DNA from 4 places in the Shewanella sp. SM71 genome. Region 2 is predicted to be linked to each of the others. Evidence: predicted binding sites of a transcription regulator. Region 2 holds the regulator's gene; each other region holds the start of a gene.
What was found. The regulator sigma-54, encoded in region 2, starts transcription at its own class of promoters, with help from an activator protein. The targets are predictions, from matches to a motif close to GTTGGCACGNNNNTNGNNT.
Positions count from the first base shown of each region.

Region 1: a site for sigma-54 is predicted at 2,873-2,891, ahead of flgA (flagellar basal body P-ring formation chaperone FlgA). Genes of this name have one in related genera too.
Region 3: a site for sigma-54 is predicted at 1,729-1,747, ahead of L5L97_RS01855 (DUF1328 family protein). Genes of this name have one in related genera too.
Region 4: a site for sigma-54 is predicted at 2,089-2,107, ahead of flhA (flagellar biosynthesis protein FlhA). Genes of this name have one in related genera too.

Region 1 is NZ_JAKKRW010000003.1:251,316-255,815, forward strand. It holds gene L5L97_RS04855 (FlgO family outer membrane protein) at 1-628, shown strand, start outside; gene L5L97_RS04860 (LPP20 family lipoprotein) at 625-1,074, shown strand; gene L5L97_RS04865 (flagella synthesis protein FlgN) at 1,202-1,627, opposite strand; gene flgM (flagellar biosynthesis anti-sigma factor FlgM) at 1,630-1,953, opposite strand; gene flgA (flagellar basal body P-ring formation chaperone FlgA) at 2,029-2,736, opposite strand; gene L5L97_RS04880 (chemotaxis protein CheV) at 2,942-3,862, shown strand; gene L5L97_RS04885 (CheR family methyltransferase) at 3,963-4,500, shown strand, end outside.
Region 2 is NZ_JAKKRW010000008.1:123,223-127,722, forward strand. It holds gene kdsC (3-deoxy-manno-octulosonate-8-phosphatase KdsC) at 1-63, shown strand, start outside; gene lptC (LPS export ABC transporter periplasmic protein LptC) at 60-620, shown strand; gene lptA (lipopolysaccharide transport periplasmic protein LptA) at 607-1,161, shown strand; gene lptB (LPS export ABC transporter ATP-binding protein) at 1,158-1,889, shown strand; gene L5L97_RS10090 (RNA polymerase factor sigma-54) at 1,997-3,475, shown strand; gene hpf (ribosome hibernation promoting factor) at 3,504-3,791, shown strand; gene ptsN (PTS IIA-like nitrogen regulatory protein PtsN) at 3,794-4,237, shown strand; gene rapZ (RNase adapter RapZ) at 4,234-4,500, shown strand, end outside.
Region 3 is NZ_JAKKRW010000001.1:419,882-424,381, reverse strand. It holds gene pfaD (eicosapentaenoate synthase subunit PfaD) at 1-1,473, shown strand, start outside; gene L5L97_RS01855 (DUF1328 family protein) at 1,829-2,005, shown strand; gene L5L97_RS01850 (hypothetical protein) at 2,029-2,223, shown strand; gene L5L97_RS01845 (diacylglycerol kinase family protein) at 2,368-4,047, shown strand; gene L5L97_RS01840 (hypothetical protein) at 4,098-4,500, opposite strand, start outside.
Region 4 is NZ_JAKKRW010000006.1:222,201-226,700, reverse strand. It holds gene fliQ (flagellar biosynthesis protein FliQ) at 1-85, shown strand, start outside; gene fliR (flagellar biosynthetic protein FliR) at 90-887, shown strand; gene flhB (flagellar biosynthesis protein FlhB) at 906-2,036, shown strand; gene flhA (flagellar biosynthesis protein FlhA) at 2,144-4,243, shown strand; gene flhF (flagellar biosynthesis protein FlhF) at 4,255-4,500, shown strand, end outside.

The DNA.
Region 1 (4,500 bases), on a different contig from region 2:
AAAGCGTGTGATTATTCCCTTAACATTGATAATGTTAGGTGGATGTGTAGCTAAACCGGTTACGCCGCCCAAACCGAGTTTAGTGGATGGCAATGGGTTGCCGCCAACGGCAGTGATTAACCATTTAGCACAGCGAATAGTGACTGAGCTCGTTAAGCAAAATGATGCCTTGCGTTCTGATCAACCTATCGTAGTTGCAACACCAGTATTAGTGGACGATTTGAATGGCACTAATGCGTTAGCGCAACAGTTACAGCAAGGATTAATGACATCGCTCCATAGCTTTCAGTTTAATGTGGTGGATTTAAACTTAGCTGATGGCTTGAGAGTCACATCTGACGGGGATTTTATTTTGACGCGAGATTGGCAAAAATTGTCGAAAGATCTTCCTGTTGAGCATCTTGTCGTTTCGACTATGAGCGTAGTAACCAATGGTATGGCGATCAATACTCGGATTGTGAACATTAGTAACAATCGCGTGGTATCGGCATCTCAAACTTTTGTGACTCAAAAAGAGTTGGCAAACTACATGCAGCCTTCGGAGCAAATTGTGTCACAAAATGGCATCTTATATCGTCAGGCGAGTCCGGGTATGAATGAAGTACGTGTTTTAGGAGATGGAAAATGAAACGCTACCTTTTAGTTATTGTGGCGCTAATGCTAACTGGCTGCGCTGCTAAAGATAGATATGTGCAATGGGAAGATGTGCCGCCGCCGAGTTTTCCTAAGTTAACGGCTATAGGATATGCGCCGTTAGCGACTCAACCGGCTAAAGAGCAATCACAAAGAGTGTTGATGGCTATGCAGGCATCAAAAATTGTGGCTTATCGTGAATTAGCGGAACAAGTTTATGGGCAGAAAATAACGGCAAACAGCAGTGTCAGTGATTGGATGTTGACGGACGATAATGTCAAAGCGTCAGTTTCTGGCGTGATCCGCGGCGCACGAGTCGTTAAGAGTTATCCAGCAGGCGAGCATTATGTCACTGAGTTAGAACTTGATTTTTCACAGGTTTGGGCGCTTTATCAACAACAGAACCGTCCACAACGAGTGAAGGAAGTGACGTATTTCTAGCGTTTTTGAGAGTATGTTCAACAGCATGTATTGAGCCGCGTATTTACGCGGCTTTTCTTTTTGTAGAAGACATTAATATCTAATCAGAGCTTAGAAAAGGGAATGCTAAGTGGGAGTGATGCGCTTGTTAGGCCTTTAAATCATTGCCTAAACTTGAGATAGTCGAGGTCTTGCCTTTATCGTTATAGGTGAGGCTGGAGGCGTTTCTGCTGGCTTGTAAAGCTTGAGCAAAGCGATTTAAACTCGCTAAATTCATCTCAATTAAACTGGCATTTTGTTCGTTTAATTCTTTGCATTCAGTCAATGCGTCTTTGATCTCGGCCATTTTATGTACGAGTTCGACTTGCTGAGTGAGTAGCGATTTATCACTGTGTTTTGCCAGAATATCATCATTAGTCTTTAGTTCTTTCAGACATTGCGATTTTTCGTTAGCAAGGGAAAGCAGTAAATCGGCGTTTTGGTCAACCAAAGCGCCTTTTTCCTTGAGTATGATTTGCTTAAGAACAGCCAAATGGGCGTGTTGTAGATCTACCAGTTTAGCTATTTCAGTCATAGTTACTCTTTATTTAAGTCATTAAGTTCGGCTTCAAAACTTGCAATATTGGCAGCCAACTTTTCAGGGTCAATTTTATAGCGACCTTCGGCAATAGCTTGTTTGATTTCGGCTACTTTCTTTTGATCAACTTCAGGAAGGCTAGCCATTTTAGTCTGAGCTCCTTGAAGTTGTTGTGCCTGGGCCGTAATGACCACTGAGTCGCTTCTTTGTGGTGTTGTCGATTTTGTAGCAACTTGAGCAGATTGATCGCTGCTCGTTTTCGTTGCGCCTGAACGAACTTGCGCAGTCGTTGCAGTGTTGAGTTTGCTAATATCAATTGCCATTTTAGGCTCCAGCGTCGTGTGTACGGGATTTCTTAACTGGGGTATCGGCAGCTTACAAAAAAGCTTTAGATTATTTTACATTCTTACTTCAACTTCGCCAATGCCTGTGACTATAGCATCTAGTTCTTTGTTTGAACTGCTATTTTTGACTCTGATCCGATCACCTTTATTGCCATCTTGTAGGGCTTCGCCCACTGTTTTGAGCTCGAATGAGCCAGAACGAACGTAGATAGATACCGAATCATTTTTACAAACGAAGCATAAGTTGTTGCTTAATACGGGATTATCTTTTGCTACTCGTCGTTTTACTCGCACACCAGCCAATTTACTCGGGTCATCGAATTCGGCACCTCTCAAGCTATTTTGTTCAATGTAACGGACTTCTACTTGACTAGGAGAGATGAGTTCGCCTGGTGCTAAGATTTCGGTTGAGACAACAACGGGGAATAAGATATCCACCCGAACCGAGATATAGATTTGCCAAGGGTAAGCTAAGTCTTGTGTATCGCAGCTGACTTTTAAGGTGTTATTACGGCTAATTTCCCTATCGCTAGCCAGTTCAACTTTCATTGGAGACGAACATTGTGACGGCAGCATTCTTGCGTCAACCATCTGTGGCGAAATATTTACTTTGGCATTTTCTGGAACGGATATTTTTTCTGAAATAAGCGCTTTAGCTAATTCTGAGATTGCCGATACGGTGGGGACAATAGGCTCTGCACTCGCAAAAGCGGGCATGAAGAGGGTGAAAAGACTAAAAAAACAGACTAAATTTACTTTCATAATGAAGAGACTAGCTTGTAACGCCAGAATGCACCTATACTTTTATTAAGTTCGAAGCTGACCACTGTAATAATAATTTGCATCACTGTCAGAAGATTGACTCAGTTTCGACTATGTTTATCGATAGATAAGACGTAAGCAATTAATATGCCTATACTCAACTGAGTTATAGGGCCGAACATAAACAGAACAACAAGGCAGAGTTATGTCGAGTATTCTTGATTCAGTCAACAAACGAACCCAGCTCGTTGGACAAAACCGTTTAGAATTGCTGCTTTTTAAATTAAACGGTCGTCAACGGTTTGGGATTAACGTGTTTAAGGTGAAAGAAGTACTGCAGTGTCCACCACTGACCACTTTGCCTAAACTTAATCCTTATGTGAAGGGTGTTGCTCATATTCGTGGAACAACCATTTCAGTGATTGATTTGAGTGCGGCAACAGGGGGAAAACCTTTAGCGAGCACTGAAAACTGTTTCATCATTATTTCTGAATATAACCGTAGTGTTCAAGGCTTCTTGGTCAGTTCTGTTGAGCGGATCATCAACATGAATTGGGAAGCGATTATGCCTCCGCCGCAAGGTGCTGGCCGTTATTCTTATCTGACAGCTGTGACTGAAATTGAAGGTGAATTAGTTGAAATTCTCGATGTGGAAAAAATCTTAGATGAGATTTCACCAGTTAAAACGGCTATCAGTGAAGAAGCCAATGAAAAACTGACCCTCGACAGAACTCAGCATTATCATATTATGGTTATTGATGATTCTGCCGTGGCGCGTAAACAAATTATTCGTTCACTCGAGTCATTGAATTTACAAATTGATACCGCAAAAGATGGTCGCGAAGCATTAGACAAGCTTAAAGAGATCGCCAAAGAGATGGATAATGTGGCCGATGAGATCCCCCTCATTATCTCTGATATTGAGATGCCTGAAATGGATGGCTACACCCTGACCGCTGAAATCCGAGATGATCCTAAGCTTAAGCATATTAAAGTGGTACTGCATACTTCGTTAAGTGGTGTATTCAATCAGGCAATGGTTCAAAAAGTGGGGGCTAATGACTTTATCGCTAAGTTTAATCCCGACGAACTGGCCGCTGCTGTGAATAAGCATTTAAGTTTGTAATTGCTGTAGGTTAGTACCTAGATACGCTTTACGCTATAATCTCGACTTTATAACATGATGGTTTCGCACTGATTTTGGTGCTTGCTATAGGATTTAGGATGTGAATGTGCCAAATAAATCACTCGCTGAGGCTGAATATAATCAATTTAGGTTGTTCTTAGAGCAACACAGCGGCATCGTACTGGGTGAAAATAAGCAATATCTTGTGCGCAGTCGTCTTGCTCCTTTGATGGGCAAATATAACCTGCCATCCTTATCTGATGTGGTTAAGCATTCGATGAAGCCTACTGAGCGTGCGCTCAGAGCTGAAGTGATCGATGCTATGACGACCAATGAAACCCTTTGGTTCCGTGATCGTTATCCATTTGAGTTGTTGAATAATGTCCTACTACCTGAATACAGTCGTCTGGGGCGTCCGCTCAAAATTTGGTCTGCGGCTTGCTCGTCAGGCCAAGAGCCGTACTCATTGGCTATGACTATTCTTGAGTATCAACAGAAGAAGCCTGGTGCCTTGGCTGGTAGTGCTTCGATTCAAGCAACGGATCTATCTCCTTCGATGTTGGAACGCTGCAAAAATGCCGAGTACGATAGTTTGGCATTAGCGCGTGGTTTATCTGAAGAACGTAAGCGTCAGTTTT
Region 2 (4,500 bases):
CTCACAGATCTGTTACTCCTAAGTCAAAATAAATTCACTTCGGCCCATGGAATGAGTATATGAGTCGTGTGACACTCGCGATTATCGCTTTTTTTGGAACCGCACTAGCGCTTTACTGGCAGGTCCAGAACAAACACAGCGGTGATTCCGATAACAGAGTAAAAGATCAAAATACCCCAGATTTCATCGTTGAAGATCTGCGCAGTGTTGAGTTCAATGAGCAAGGACTAGTGAATAGCCGTGTGACGGCGAAACACATGGAACATTATGATTCAACGAATCAAACTTTCTTTACTCAACCTGTTTATCTTGTTTATCCAGACCAAGGTAAAGCACAATGGCAACTCAGGGCAGATCAGGGCAAGCTAAACAAGGAAACTGGCAAGGTTGTATTAGAAAATAATGTTATTATCGATGCCATTAGCCCAGAAGAACCGATTCAGACCTTGTCCACCAGTTATCTGGAACTCGATCTCAACACTATGATAATGACCTCTGACCGTACCATTTACGTCACAGGGAAAGATTTTAATATTCAAGGCCAAGGCCTTTATGCCGACCTCAACGCGCAAGAAGTGCAATTGACCAGTCAGGTAGTAGGAACATATGAAGCAAAATAACGTATTACTTGCCAGCCTAATGCTAATTATGAGCATGAGTGCTTTCGCGAAAGTCGGCGACTTAAAGCAAGAAGTCAAAATTAAAGCAGTGAGCCAAACTGCGGATATCAAAAACAACCAGATCATTTTCTTTGGTCCGGTTGAAGTTACCCAAGGCTCAATAAAAATCCAAGCAAATGAACTGCGTGCATTTTCCGCTGAAGGTGAAAATAGCAAAACTTTGGTCGCCACAGGCAACCCTGCTACATATAGCCAAATATTAGACGATGGCCGCCCTGCATCTGCCAGCGCGAAAGAAATTCGTTACGATATGGCAAGCCGCACCTTAACACTGAAAGGTATGGCGTCATTAGATCAAGCAGGTAGCCAAGTTACAGGCAATTTAATCCGCTATAACATGATTCAACAGAAATTGATGGCCGAGAGTACTGGCAGTGGTGACGATCGCGTGATCACTATTATTCAGCCTGAAAACTATCAAGATGATGCTAAATCAGACGCTCCGGCGGATAAACCTGTAAAAAAGCAGGACTCTAAATGACCCAAATCACCTTAAGAGCACAAAATCTGGCTAAAAGTTACAAGAGTCGCCAAGTGGTTAAAGACGTCAGTCTGACGGTAAAAACCGGTCAAGTCGTTGGCCTACTCGGTCCAAACGGCGCGGGTAAAACCACGACCTTTTACATGGTTGTCGGGCTAGTGAAGAGCGATAAGGGACATATCTTTATCGACGATGATGATTTAACCGCAGATCCTATGCATCTGCGTGCCCGCAAAGGCATAGGTTACTTACCGCAAGAAGCCAGTATCTTTCGTAAGCTAACTGTTCATGACAACATCATGGCCGTACTGCAAACTCGTAAAGAACTTAAAAACGAAGAACGAGAAGAAGAACTAGAACATCTGCTCGAAGAGTTTCATATCACCCACATCCGTGACAGCCAAGGCATGTCATTGTCGGGTGGCGAACGTCGTCGCGTCGAAATTGCGCGGGCTTTAGCCGCTAATCCTAAGTTCATTTTGCTCGATGAACCGTTTGCCGGCGTCGATCCTATTTCGGTTATCGACATCAAGAAGATTATCGAACAACTCAAAAGTCGCGGCCTTGGCGTACTGATCACAGACCATAATGTCCGCGAGACATTAGATGTATGTGAACATGCTTATATTGTGAGTCACGGAAACCTGATTGCCGAAGGAACTCCAGCAGAGATCTTAGACAATCAGCAAGTTAGGGCTGTGTACTTAGGTGAACAATTCAGGCTATAGTTAATCGAGCGAAGCCAATGGAGGCAATTTATACCGCCATTGGGCTTCACTCAAGATAATAATAAGCGACCTCATCCAACAATAATAACGTAGGGATCAGCGGTAACATGAAAGCGTCACTCCAGCTCAAACTGGGTCAACAGTTAACCATGACGCCACAATTACAACAGGCCATACGTCTGTTGCAACTGTCGTCATTAGAACTGCAGCAAGAGATCCAGCAAGCATTAGATTCTAATCCCCTTCTCGAGCTGGAAGAGGATCAATTCGACGCCACTAAAACCCCTGTAAACCAAACGCTATCCGATACGGACTTCAGTGAATCTAGCACTCTGCCACCAGAAAAAGACAGCTCCACCATAGACACGGCAGAGTCGCTAACCAAAGAATCCATGCCCGATGAGCTCCCCATGGACACCACATGGGATGAAGTGTTTACCGCCTCCCCAAACTCAGGCCCCGGCGGCAGTCGTGAAGACGATATGCCCTTCCAAGGCGAGACCAGTGAAGGTTTGTACGAACACTTAGAATGGCAAAAAAACCTCACGCCGTTTTCTGAAACCGATTTAGCCATTGCCACCGCCATTATTGATGCCATCGACGATCAGGGCTATCTCACCCAAAGCACTGAAGAAATTCTCGAAGCCATGGGCAATCCTGAAGTTGAGCTTGACGAAGTCGAAGCCGTACTCAAGCGTATTCAGCATTTTGATCCCATAGGCGTTGCCGCCCGTGATTTAAGTGAATGCCTGCTGATCCAACTGTCGCATTTCGCCGCTGACACGCCCAACCTAGAAAACGCCCGCATGCTGATCAAAGATCATTTAGATCTGATCGCCGCACGAGACTTTAGGTTGTTGATGCGTAAGACTAAATTAAAAGAGGATGAATTAAGGGATGGTATAGCACTCATCCAAACCCTCAATCCTCGCCCAGGTTTGTTGATCACGCCCAATAATGACGAATACGTTATCCCAGATGTGTCTGTGTCGAAGAAAAATGGCCGCTGGGTCGTTGAGCTTAATCCTGACTGCATGCCAAAAATCAATGTAAATCAACATTATGCTTCTATGGCACGCAGTACCAAAAACCAAGCCGATAGCCAATTTATTCGCGGCCATCTGCAAGAGGCTAAATGGTTTATTAAGAGCCTAGAAAGTCGTAACGATACTTTGCTTAAAGTTGCTAATTGCATAGTGCAATATCAGCAGGGTTTCTTTGAGTACGGTGAAGAAGCCATGAAGCCTATGGTGCTTAACGATATTGCCGAAGCGGTAGAAATGCATGAGTCCACCATCTCACGGGTCACAACTCAAAAATACATGCATACCCCTAAGGGACTTTTTGAACTAAAATACTTCTTCTCTAGCCACGTCGGTACTGACGATGGTGGTGAGTGCTCATCCACAGCAATCAGAGCCTTTATAAAGAAACTGGTGGCAGCGGAAAACCAGAAAAAACCATTAAGCGATAGTAAGATGGCACAACTTCTGGCAGAACAAGGGATCAACGTAGCCCGCAGAACCATTGCGAAGTACCGAGAGGCTATGCTTATTCCACCTTCTAATCAGCGTAAAAGTTTATAACCTACAGTGGATATCGGAGGACGTTTCTATGCAAATAAACCTAAGTGGGCACCATATCGAAATTACCGAATCGTTACGTGCATATGTAGAAGAAAAGTTTTCAAAACTTGAACGCCATTTCGAACAGATCAATAATGTGCACGTTGTGCTCAATGTTGAGAAAATGCAACAGATTGCTGAAGCGAGAATAAACCTCATAGGTGGTGAAGTTTTTGCAACTTCAGAGCATGCTGACATGTATGCCGCTATAGACGCCCTGATTGACAAGCTTGACCGTCAGGTTATTAAACACAAAGAGAAGTTAACAAAACACTAATAATGGAACTTTGTACCATACTGCGGCCGGAGTGCACTACCTGCGCCACTCCGGGCAGCAAGAAAAAGGTACTGGAACTCATCAGCGACTTAGTCGCTGCCCAGTACCCGACCCTCTCATCTCAAGAGATATTCGAAAGCCTAGTGGCGCGCGAAAAGATGGGGAGCACAGGTATAGGTAACGGCATCGCCATTCCACATGGTCGACTAGCCGATATAGATCAGCCCATTGCCATACTAATTAAGTGTGAAGAGCCGATAGCATTTGATGCTATCGATAAGCAACCTGTTGATATTTTATTTGCACTACTGGTGCCTGCAGACCAATGTCAGCAGCACTTAAGTACCTTGTCTTGCATGGCCGAAAAGCTGAGCGACAAGCAAATATTAAAGCAATTACGCAAGACGCATGATGAAACGGAACTCTATCAGGTAATCACTGGATGAAACTGGTCATAGTGTCGGGCCGCTCAGGCTCAGGCAAATCTGTCGCCCTTAGGGTACTCGAAGATCTCGGCTATTATTGTGTCGATAACCTTCCCTTGCCATTGATTGGCAGTTTGCTTGAGCAACTCAAAGGCAGTAACGATCTCGTCGCCATCAGTGTCGACGTGCGTAACATGCCTGAGCAGGATAAGGTCTTAGTAAAACAACTCGCTAGCCTACCTCCAGATACTGAGTTAACGAGCTTCTTCCTTAACTCCAGCGAT
Region 3 (4,500 bases), on a different contig from region 2:
GCGCAAACGGCCGAAGTAACAACAAGCGACAGCCAAGCGCCACTAGGCTCACACCCCGTCAGCGCTTTTGCGCCCGCCCTTGGCACCCAAAGTTTAGGCGACAGTAATTTTCGCCGCGTACACGGGGTTAAATACGCTTACTACGCTGGCGCTATGGCCAACGGTATTGCCTCGGAAGAACTGGTTATCGCGCTAGGTCAAGCGGGCATTTTGTGCTCGTTTGGCGCGGCGGGGTTAATTCCATCCCGCGTTGAAGCGGCCATTACTCGCATTCAGGCGGCGCTGCCTAATGGTCCTTATGCTTTTAACTTAATTCACAGCCCAAGCGAGCCCGCATTAGAGCGCGGCAGTGTTGAGCTGTTCTTAAAACATAAAGTGCGCACGGTCGAAGCCTCGGCATTTTTAGGTTTAACGCCGCAAATCGTCTATTACCGCGCGGCGGGTTTGAGCCGCGACGAACATGGCGACATCGTCATTGGCAACAAAGTCATAGCCAAAATCAGCCGTACCGAAGTCGCGACTAAGTTTATGGAGCCAGCGCCAGCCAAAATCCTCCAGCAATTAGTGAGTGACGGCCTTATCAGCCAAGACCAAATGGCGATGGCATTGCTGGTGCCTATGGCGGACGACATCACGGCCGAAGCCGACTCAGGCGGCCATACCGACAATCGCCCGCTAGTGACGCTATTGCCGACGATTTTGGCGCTTAAAGATGAAATCCAAGCTAAGTATCAATACAAAACGCCTATCCGCGTGGGCGCAGGCGGCGGCGTAGGTACTCCCGATGCAGCATTAGCCACCTTCAACATGGGCGCGGCGTTTATCGTCACAGGTTCTATCAACCAAGCTTGCGTCGAAGCGGGCGCGAGTGAACACACACGTAAGTTACTCGCCACCACAGAAATGGCCGATGTAACTATGGCGCCTGCCGCCGATATGTTCGAAATGGGCGTTAAATTACAAGTGGTTAAGCGCGGAACCCTGTTCCCGATGCGCGCCAATAAGCTGTATGAAATCTATACCCGTTACGATTCGATTGATGCCATCCCTGCGGACGAGCGTAAAAAGCTCGAAGAGCAAGTGTTCCGCTCATCACTCGATGATATTTGGGCGGGCACAGTCGCCCACTTTAACGAGCGCGATCCTAAGCAAATCGAGCGCGCATTGGATAACCCCAAACGTAAGATGGCGCTGATTTTCCGCTGGTATTTGGGTCTTTCGAGCCGCTGGTCGAACACAGGTGAAGTCGGCCGCGAAATGGATTACCAAATTTGGGCAGGCCCAGCACTGGGTGCATTTAACGCTTGGGCAAAAGGCAGTTATTTAGATGACTATAAGGCCCGTAATGCGGTGGATTTAGCCAAACATTTAATGGTGGGCGCAGCATATCAATCCCGCATTAACCTGCTGTTATCCCAAGGTACGAGTATTCCAGTTAGCCTGCAGCGCTGGAAACCATTAAATCGTTTTTAAACGTATTTAGCTCCTATCATCTTGTATTATAAGATCATAATATCTTCAAGCCGACACAAACTCACAGTGTCGGCTTTTATTTGTCTTTACTTATGAACGACATCAGCTCACAGTCTTTGATTCAACGTATTAGGCTGAAACTCTTACCGAAGCTTAGGTAAAAATTGCCTACCCCTCTTTTAATTCACTCACACCATTTTAAATAAAATGATTTAAATTATATTTAAAATCAATTAACTACTTAAAATTTTTAAAGTTGGCATTAAGATCGCAATCAAGTAAGAGCCATTAGCCGTTACCTTACAAGTGACACAAACGGTCATGAGAAGGATTAATACAAGGGCAGGAGGTTATTATGCTAGGTTGGACATTAGTATTTCTAGTTGTTGCCGTGATTGCCGGGTTGTTAGGATTTGCTGGGATTGCTGGCGCAGCGGCGGGAATAGCGAAAATCATTTTCTTCATATTTATTGTGTTATTAGTGATTTCTCTGCTGATCAATGCCCTTAAGGGTAAATCACCGCGACTATAATTTTTTTAGAAAAGGAGATAGATATGAAACCATTTACCCTGATGACAAGTGCAGCATTCGCATTATTACTCGCCCTAGGTTTAACGGCCTGTAGTGATAACAAAGCCGAAGACGCGGGCGAAAAAATCGATGAAGTAATGACTGATACAGGTAACGCCATCGAAGATGCCTGTGAAGAAGTCAAAGAAGGTGTTAAAGCTAAAGATACTAAGTGCTAAACAAACCTGACTTTAGGGTGGCAATAGACTCGTCTACTGCCACCCTTTTGGTTTAGACTCGCTCATTTCTGCATCTCTCATCTCGACATCTATCCATTCAAGTGCAACGATTTTAACCAAGAACAATGGCATTGGAGGACTTGCATGCTAACGAAGATCCACATCAAATATTTGTACACTGCAAGTGCAGTATTGTTAGCCTATTTTGCAGTAACAGACACTTCTCCCCTGCTCACTTTCATTTGTGCATGGACAAGTCTGTCACTGTTTTTAGTCGGTTCAGCCTATTGGTTTAATCTCGCCAGTATTTTTAGAAAACGCCAAGATGGCACTATTCCTTGGTATATTCGTTGGGGTTTTATTCCCTTTTTATTAGGCAGTCGACTCTATAACCACTGGGCCAGAAAATACGATTCAGTACCGCCCATGCAAAGGATTGATGAACATCTGTATCTCGGCTGTAGACTCTTTTCCGCAGATCTGGAAAAGATTAAAGCCAATAAGATCACTGCCATTCTGGATGTCACCGCTGAATTTGATGGCTTAGATTGGTCGCAATTTGAAGATCATATCGAGTATTTAAATATTCCCATCCTCGACCATAGCGTACCGACCAGCGCCCAACTCAATCAAGCCGTTAACTGGCTGCACCGCCAAGTGCGCGCCAATAAACAGGTACTCATCCACTGTGCTATGGGTCGTGGCCGCTCAGTGCTGGTACTCGCCGCTTATTTGGTTTGTAAAGATAAACAACAGCACTTCGCCGAAGTACTGCAGCAGATAAAGCAAATTCGCAAAACCGCTGGCTTAAACAAATGGCAATTACGCGCGCTCGATCGCATGCTCAGTCAAGGGAAAATTAACATCCACAAAGTGGCGTGGATTATCGCCAACCCAGTCTCTGGTGGCGGGAAATGGCAAGAATACAGCGAGCAAATCCAAGATGAACTCAAAGCCTATTTTGACCTGACTTTAAAACTCACAACAGCAGACGAAACTGCAAATGTCTTCGCCGAGCAAGCCCGTAATGCAGGCGCTGATATCATTATCGCCTGTGGTGGCGATGGTACTGTGACTGAAGTGGCCTCTCAAATCGTTGATACGGATATCGTCTTAGGCATCATTCCTCTTGGCACAACTAATGCCCTCAGCCATGCCCTCTTTGGTTTAGGCAGTAAGCTTATTCCTATCTCTCAGGCGCTGGATAATATTATTCAAGGGCATTGCCAAGCCATTGATACCGCGCGTTGTAATGAGGCGTTAGTGTTGTTGCTTGTGGGCATAGGGTTTGAGCAACAAATGATTGAATCCGCAAACCGTGAGCGTAAAAATGCCCTCGGCCAGTTTGCCTACCTCGATGGCTTATGGCGCGCAGTGAATGCCGATATCACTTTAACCATCCAGCTCAGCTTAGATGATGCAAAACCCACAACATTGACGACCCATAGCCTAATCGTTGCCAATGCCGCACCGTTTACCAGCGTGTTGGCGCAGGGCGATGGCGAACCAAACATGACCGACGGTTTGCTCGACATTACTTGGTTGGATGCTGGCGATGAACCCAAAGAGCAGTTGCTTAGCCTCGCTGAATTAGCGATTGCAGGATGGGTGAAAGAAGGCAATAAAAATGTGCGAGATCAACAAGCGAGTGCAAGTAAAGTCCATCATGCACATGCTAAAAAGGTCACCATCAGCAGCCAGCCTAAGTGTAAATATGTGATTGATGGTGAAGTATTTGAGCCAGCGGATCTCACTATTGAAGTCCAGCCAGCATCTCTTAAAGTGTTTGTTCCTTATCAGGAAACCACAGAGCAAGATGAGTGATCGTTGTGGAGGACATCCAGCCTAACTTTTTAGGCTGGATGACTGGGCATTTATAGAACGAACAAAAAATATAAAATATTCAACAAAATAAATATAACCAGCAGAACCAGTACCCGCATGAAATTAAATTCACTACCTTTGGGAAGTGATTTTTGAGTGGTGTTACTAAAATCCTGAAATTTACAGTCTATTGCCTGCGCACATTGCTGTAGAACTTGTTGTAATTCCTTTCTATCAGTACTGTCACCCAATATCAATTGAGCACCGTTGGGCTGGTGCAATTCTAAATAAGCCAGATAATGTTGGACAGTATCTTCCGTTTGGCGATTGCGGCTGATCTGATGCCAACGGGTGATTTGCAGCTGATAAAGTTGCACTGCTTTGATGTCCGAAAAAGCATAGGAACGCCACCACCACAATCCCATATACCTCCCATTGAATAAACCTTTACCG
Region 4 (4,500 bases), on a different contig from region 2:
AATGTTTATGGGGCACTGGTTAGTTGAAACCCTGATGGACTTTTTCATCGAGATGGTGAATCGCATTCCTCAAGTGATAGGCTAACGCGATGGAGCTGCTGCTCGATACCTTAATGCAAACCATTGCTGCTTATATTTGGCCAATGTTTCGCGTCGCGAGCATGTTGATGGTCATGGTAGTATTTGGGGCGGCAACGACACCAACTCGAGTGCGTTTATTATTGGCGATGGCAATTACCTTTGCGATAGCACCCGTTCTTCCTCCAACTAAAAATGTGGATTTATTTTCGTTAAGCGCAGTGTTCATCACGGCGCAGCAAATTATTATCGGTGTTGCCATGGGATTTGTGACTCAAATGGTGATGCAAGTCTTTGTGCTCACCGGACAGATCATTGGTATGCAGACTAGTTTAGGCTTTGCCTCTATGGTTGATCCCGGTTCTGGCCAACAAACACCCGTTATTGGTAACTTTTTCCTTTTATTGGCGACATTGATTTTCTTAGCTGTGGACGGCCATCTTTTGATGATCCGTATGCTAGTGGCGAGCTTTGAAACTTTGCCGATTTCTAATCAAGGCTTAACACTGACAAGTTATCGATCGCTGGCTGATTGGGGGTCGTATATGTTTGGTGCGGCACTCACTATGTCGATATCTGCGATTATCGCCTTGTTATTAGTCAACTTGTCCTTCGGGGTCATGACCCGCGCCGCGCCGCAATTGAATATTTTCTCTATTGGTTTTCCGATCACTATGATTGGTGGACTGTTTATTCTGTGGTTAACCCTAACACCGGTAATGGCACACTTCGATGAAGTATGGTCGACGGCTCAAGTGCTGCTTTGCGATATGTTAGCGCTCCAATGTAACGCTGATGGCTTGATATGATGGGATTAGGAGAAGCCCATGGCTGAAGAATCAAGTGGCGAACGTACAGAGGAACCCACGGGGAGGCGTCTAGAACAGGCGCGGGAAAAAGGACAGATTGCACGTTCGAAAGAACTCGGGACTGCAGCGGTATTGATTTCGGCGGCATGTGGGTTTTATATGCTAGGCCCGAGTTTGGCCATTAGCCTAACTCGGGTGTTTGAAATTGTATTTACCATGGATAGGGCGCAAATTTTTGATACTAATGAAATGTTCAACGTGTGGGGTGTTGTTGCGAGTGAAATAGCCTGGCCCATGGCTAAAATTATGCTACTGATTGTGGTTGTTGCGTTTATCGGTAACGTCTCTCTTGGAGGGATCAATTTTTCGACCCAAGCTATGATGCCAAAAGCCAGTAAAATGAGTCCCCTTGCTGGTTTTAAACGCATGTTTGGCGTACAGGCTCTGGTTGAACTCACCAAAGGCATTGCAAAATTTTCGGTAGTAGCGTTTTCTGCTTATTTTTTATTAAGCTTCTACTTCAATGACATCATGTTGCTGTCTAGCGACCATCTTCCTGGTAATGTTTACCATGCATTAGATTTGTTGGTTTGGATGTTTATCCTGTTATGTTCCTCGATTTTGTTTATTGTCGTCATCGATGTGCCGTTCCAAATTTGGAATCACAACAAGCAACTTAAGATGACCAAACAAGAAGTAAAAGATGAATATAAAGACACTGAGGGTAAACCTGAGGTGAAAGGGCATATACGGCAGATGCAACGTGAACTAGCACAAAGGCGTATGATGGCTGAAGTGCCAAATGCCGATGTGATTGTCGTTAACCCTGAGCATTTTGCTGTTGCGATTAAATACGATGTGCAGCGCTCTGCGGCTCCCTTTGTGATAGCGAAAGGTGTTGATGATGTGGCCTTTAAAATACGTGAGATTGCCCGCGCGCACAATATTGCGATTGTCTCGGCCCCACCACTTGCAAGGGCTATTTATCATACGACTAAGTTAGACCAGCAGATCCCTGAAGGTTTGTTTACTGCTGTCGCACAGATTTTGGCTTATGTATTCCAGCTGCGCCAGTACCAAAAAGGTCGAGGTCGCAAGCCTATCCCAATACCACTTAATCAACCCATTCCCGATGAGTTAAAATATTAAGATCTAAGCTAAAAATTCTTTGAAGTCGTGATATTATTGGCGCCAATACGCTATTGGCGTATTTTTTGCTTTCATGCTGTCATACGTCAAAGTTTAGGTAAATATGAATGGATGTTAGAGCGACCTTAGGTCAAGTAAAACAAATGCGCTTGAGCACGTTTAAAGGTATAGGCACTCCTATACTCGTACTCGCAGCATTGGCCATGATAGTTTTACCTATCCCTCCATTTCTATTAGACATACTCTTTTCATTCAACATAGCCTTAGCGCTCATCGTATTATTAGTCGCAATTTATACTGATAGACCGTTGGATTTTGCTGCTTTCCCAAGTGTCCTGCTAGTGGCGACATTATTACGTCTTGCGCTTAACGTTGCCTCTACTCGTGTGGTTTTACTCGAGGGTCATAATGGCGGTGATGCCGCAGGTAAGGTGATTGAAGCCTTCGGTTCTGTGGTGATCGGTGGTAACTATGCCGTTGGTCTAGTGGTATTTATCATTTTGATTATCATCAACTTTGCGGTGGTGACTAAAGGTGCTGGTCGTATCGCTGAAGTTAGCGCCCGCTTCACCTTGGATGCTATGCCTGGTAAGCAAATGGCAATTGATGCTGACTTAAATGCTGGAACCTTAAATCAAGACCAAGCGAGAATACGCCGTGCCGAAGTGACCCGTGAAGCCGATTTCTATGGTGCGATGGACGGTGCGTCCAAATTCGTTAAAGGGGATGCGATTGCCGGTATCATGATCTTAGTGATCAATATCGTAGGTGGTTTCATCATAGGGATTGTGCAGCATGGCTTAAGTTTCTCTGAAGCGGTTGAAATTTATACCTTACTGACTATCGGTGATGGTTTAGTAGCGCAGATCCCTGGTCTATTATTGTCAATCGCCGCAGCCTTGATGGTGACCCGTCAAAATGAGTCAGGTGATATGGGCCAAATGATGATGAGTCAGATGTTTGACAGTCATAAGTCATTGGGTATCGCCGCCGGAGTCCTGTTTGTCATGGGTATTGTTCCTGGTATGCCACACATGGCGTTTTTAAGCTTTGCCTTTATGACTGCTGGTGCAGCTTATTTTGTTTATAAACGAAATGAAAACAAACGTCTTAAAGCGCTAGAACAAGTGAAATCGGGTCCAATAGAAAGACAAGATAAAGAGCCTAAAGAGCTAGGTTGGGACGATGTACATCATGTTGATACTATTGGTCTTGAGGTCGGATATCGTTTGATCCCTCTGGTAGACAAGGGCCAAGGTGGCGAGTTACTAAGCCGCATTAAAGGCGTGCGTAAAAAGTTGTCTCAGGAACTAGGCTTCTTAGTGCCCGCGGTGCATATTCGCGATAACTTAGATTTATCACCTAATGCTTATCGCATTTCATTAATGGGCGTCGTCGTCGGAGAGGCAGATATTCGTCATGATTGCGAATTGGCGATCAACCCTGGTCAAGTCTATGGCAAACTCGATGGTATCGAAACGCGCGATCCCGCCTTTGGCCTTGAAGCCGTATGGATCGCCCCTGAGTTACGTGAGCACGCACAAACATTAGGTTATACCGTCGTCGATGCCGCCACTGTTGTTGCAACTCATATTAGTCAATTACTCACAAATAATGCCGCTAAGTTGTTAGGCTACGAAGAAGTGCAACAACTGATGGATATGCTTGCGAAACACTCACCTAAGCTGGTTGATGGCTTTATTCCAGATATCATGCCACTAGGACATGTCGTAAAAGTGATGCAGAACCTATTAAATGAAGGGGTTTCAGTTAGAGACTTGCGTACTATAGTGCAAACTTTGTTAGAATATGGCACTAAGAGTAATGACACTGAAGTCTTGACTGCCGCTGTGCGTATCGCTTTGAAACGTATGATAGTTCAGGAAATCTCAGGCCCAGAGCTCGAAATCCCCGTCATTACTTTGGCGCCAGAGTTGGAACAGATGTTGCATCAGTCAATGCAAGCAACCGGTGGTGATGGTCCTAATATTGAACCCGGTCTTGCAGAACGCATGCAGCAGTCCCTTGCCGATGCGGCTCAGAAGCAAGAAATGGTCGGACAACCCGCCATATTGTTGACGTCAGGTATGTTACGCGCGACGCTGTCACGCTTTGTTAAACATACTATTCCTAATCTCAGAGTCATTTCATATCAAGAAATACCTGATGAGAAGCAAATACGTATCGTATCTGCAGTCGGCCAGTAGAGGACGCATAAGTGAAGATTAAACGATTTTTTGCCAAAGACATGCGCGCCGCACTGGCCCAAGTGAAAGAAACACTCGGCTCAGATGCCGTCATTATGTCAAATAAAAAAGTGAACGGTGGCATCGAAATTGTCGCTGCCGTTGACTATGACGAACCTAAAGCGAAAACTGCAGCCACTGCGCCAGCACCGACCTTTATGGACGTGAGCGACGATCTCGTGTCCCTGGGTGCTAAGCAGCCAGTTCGTGTAGAAACT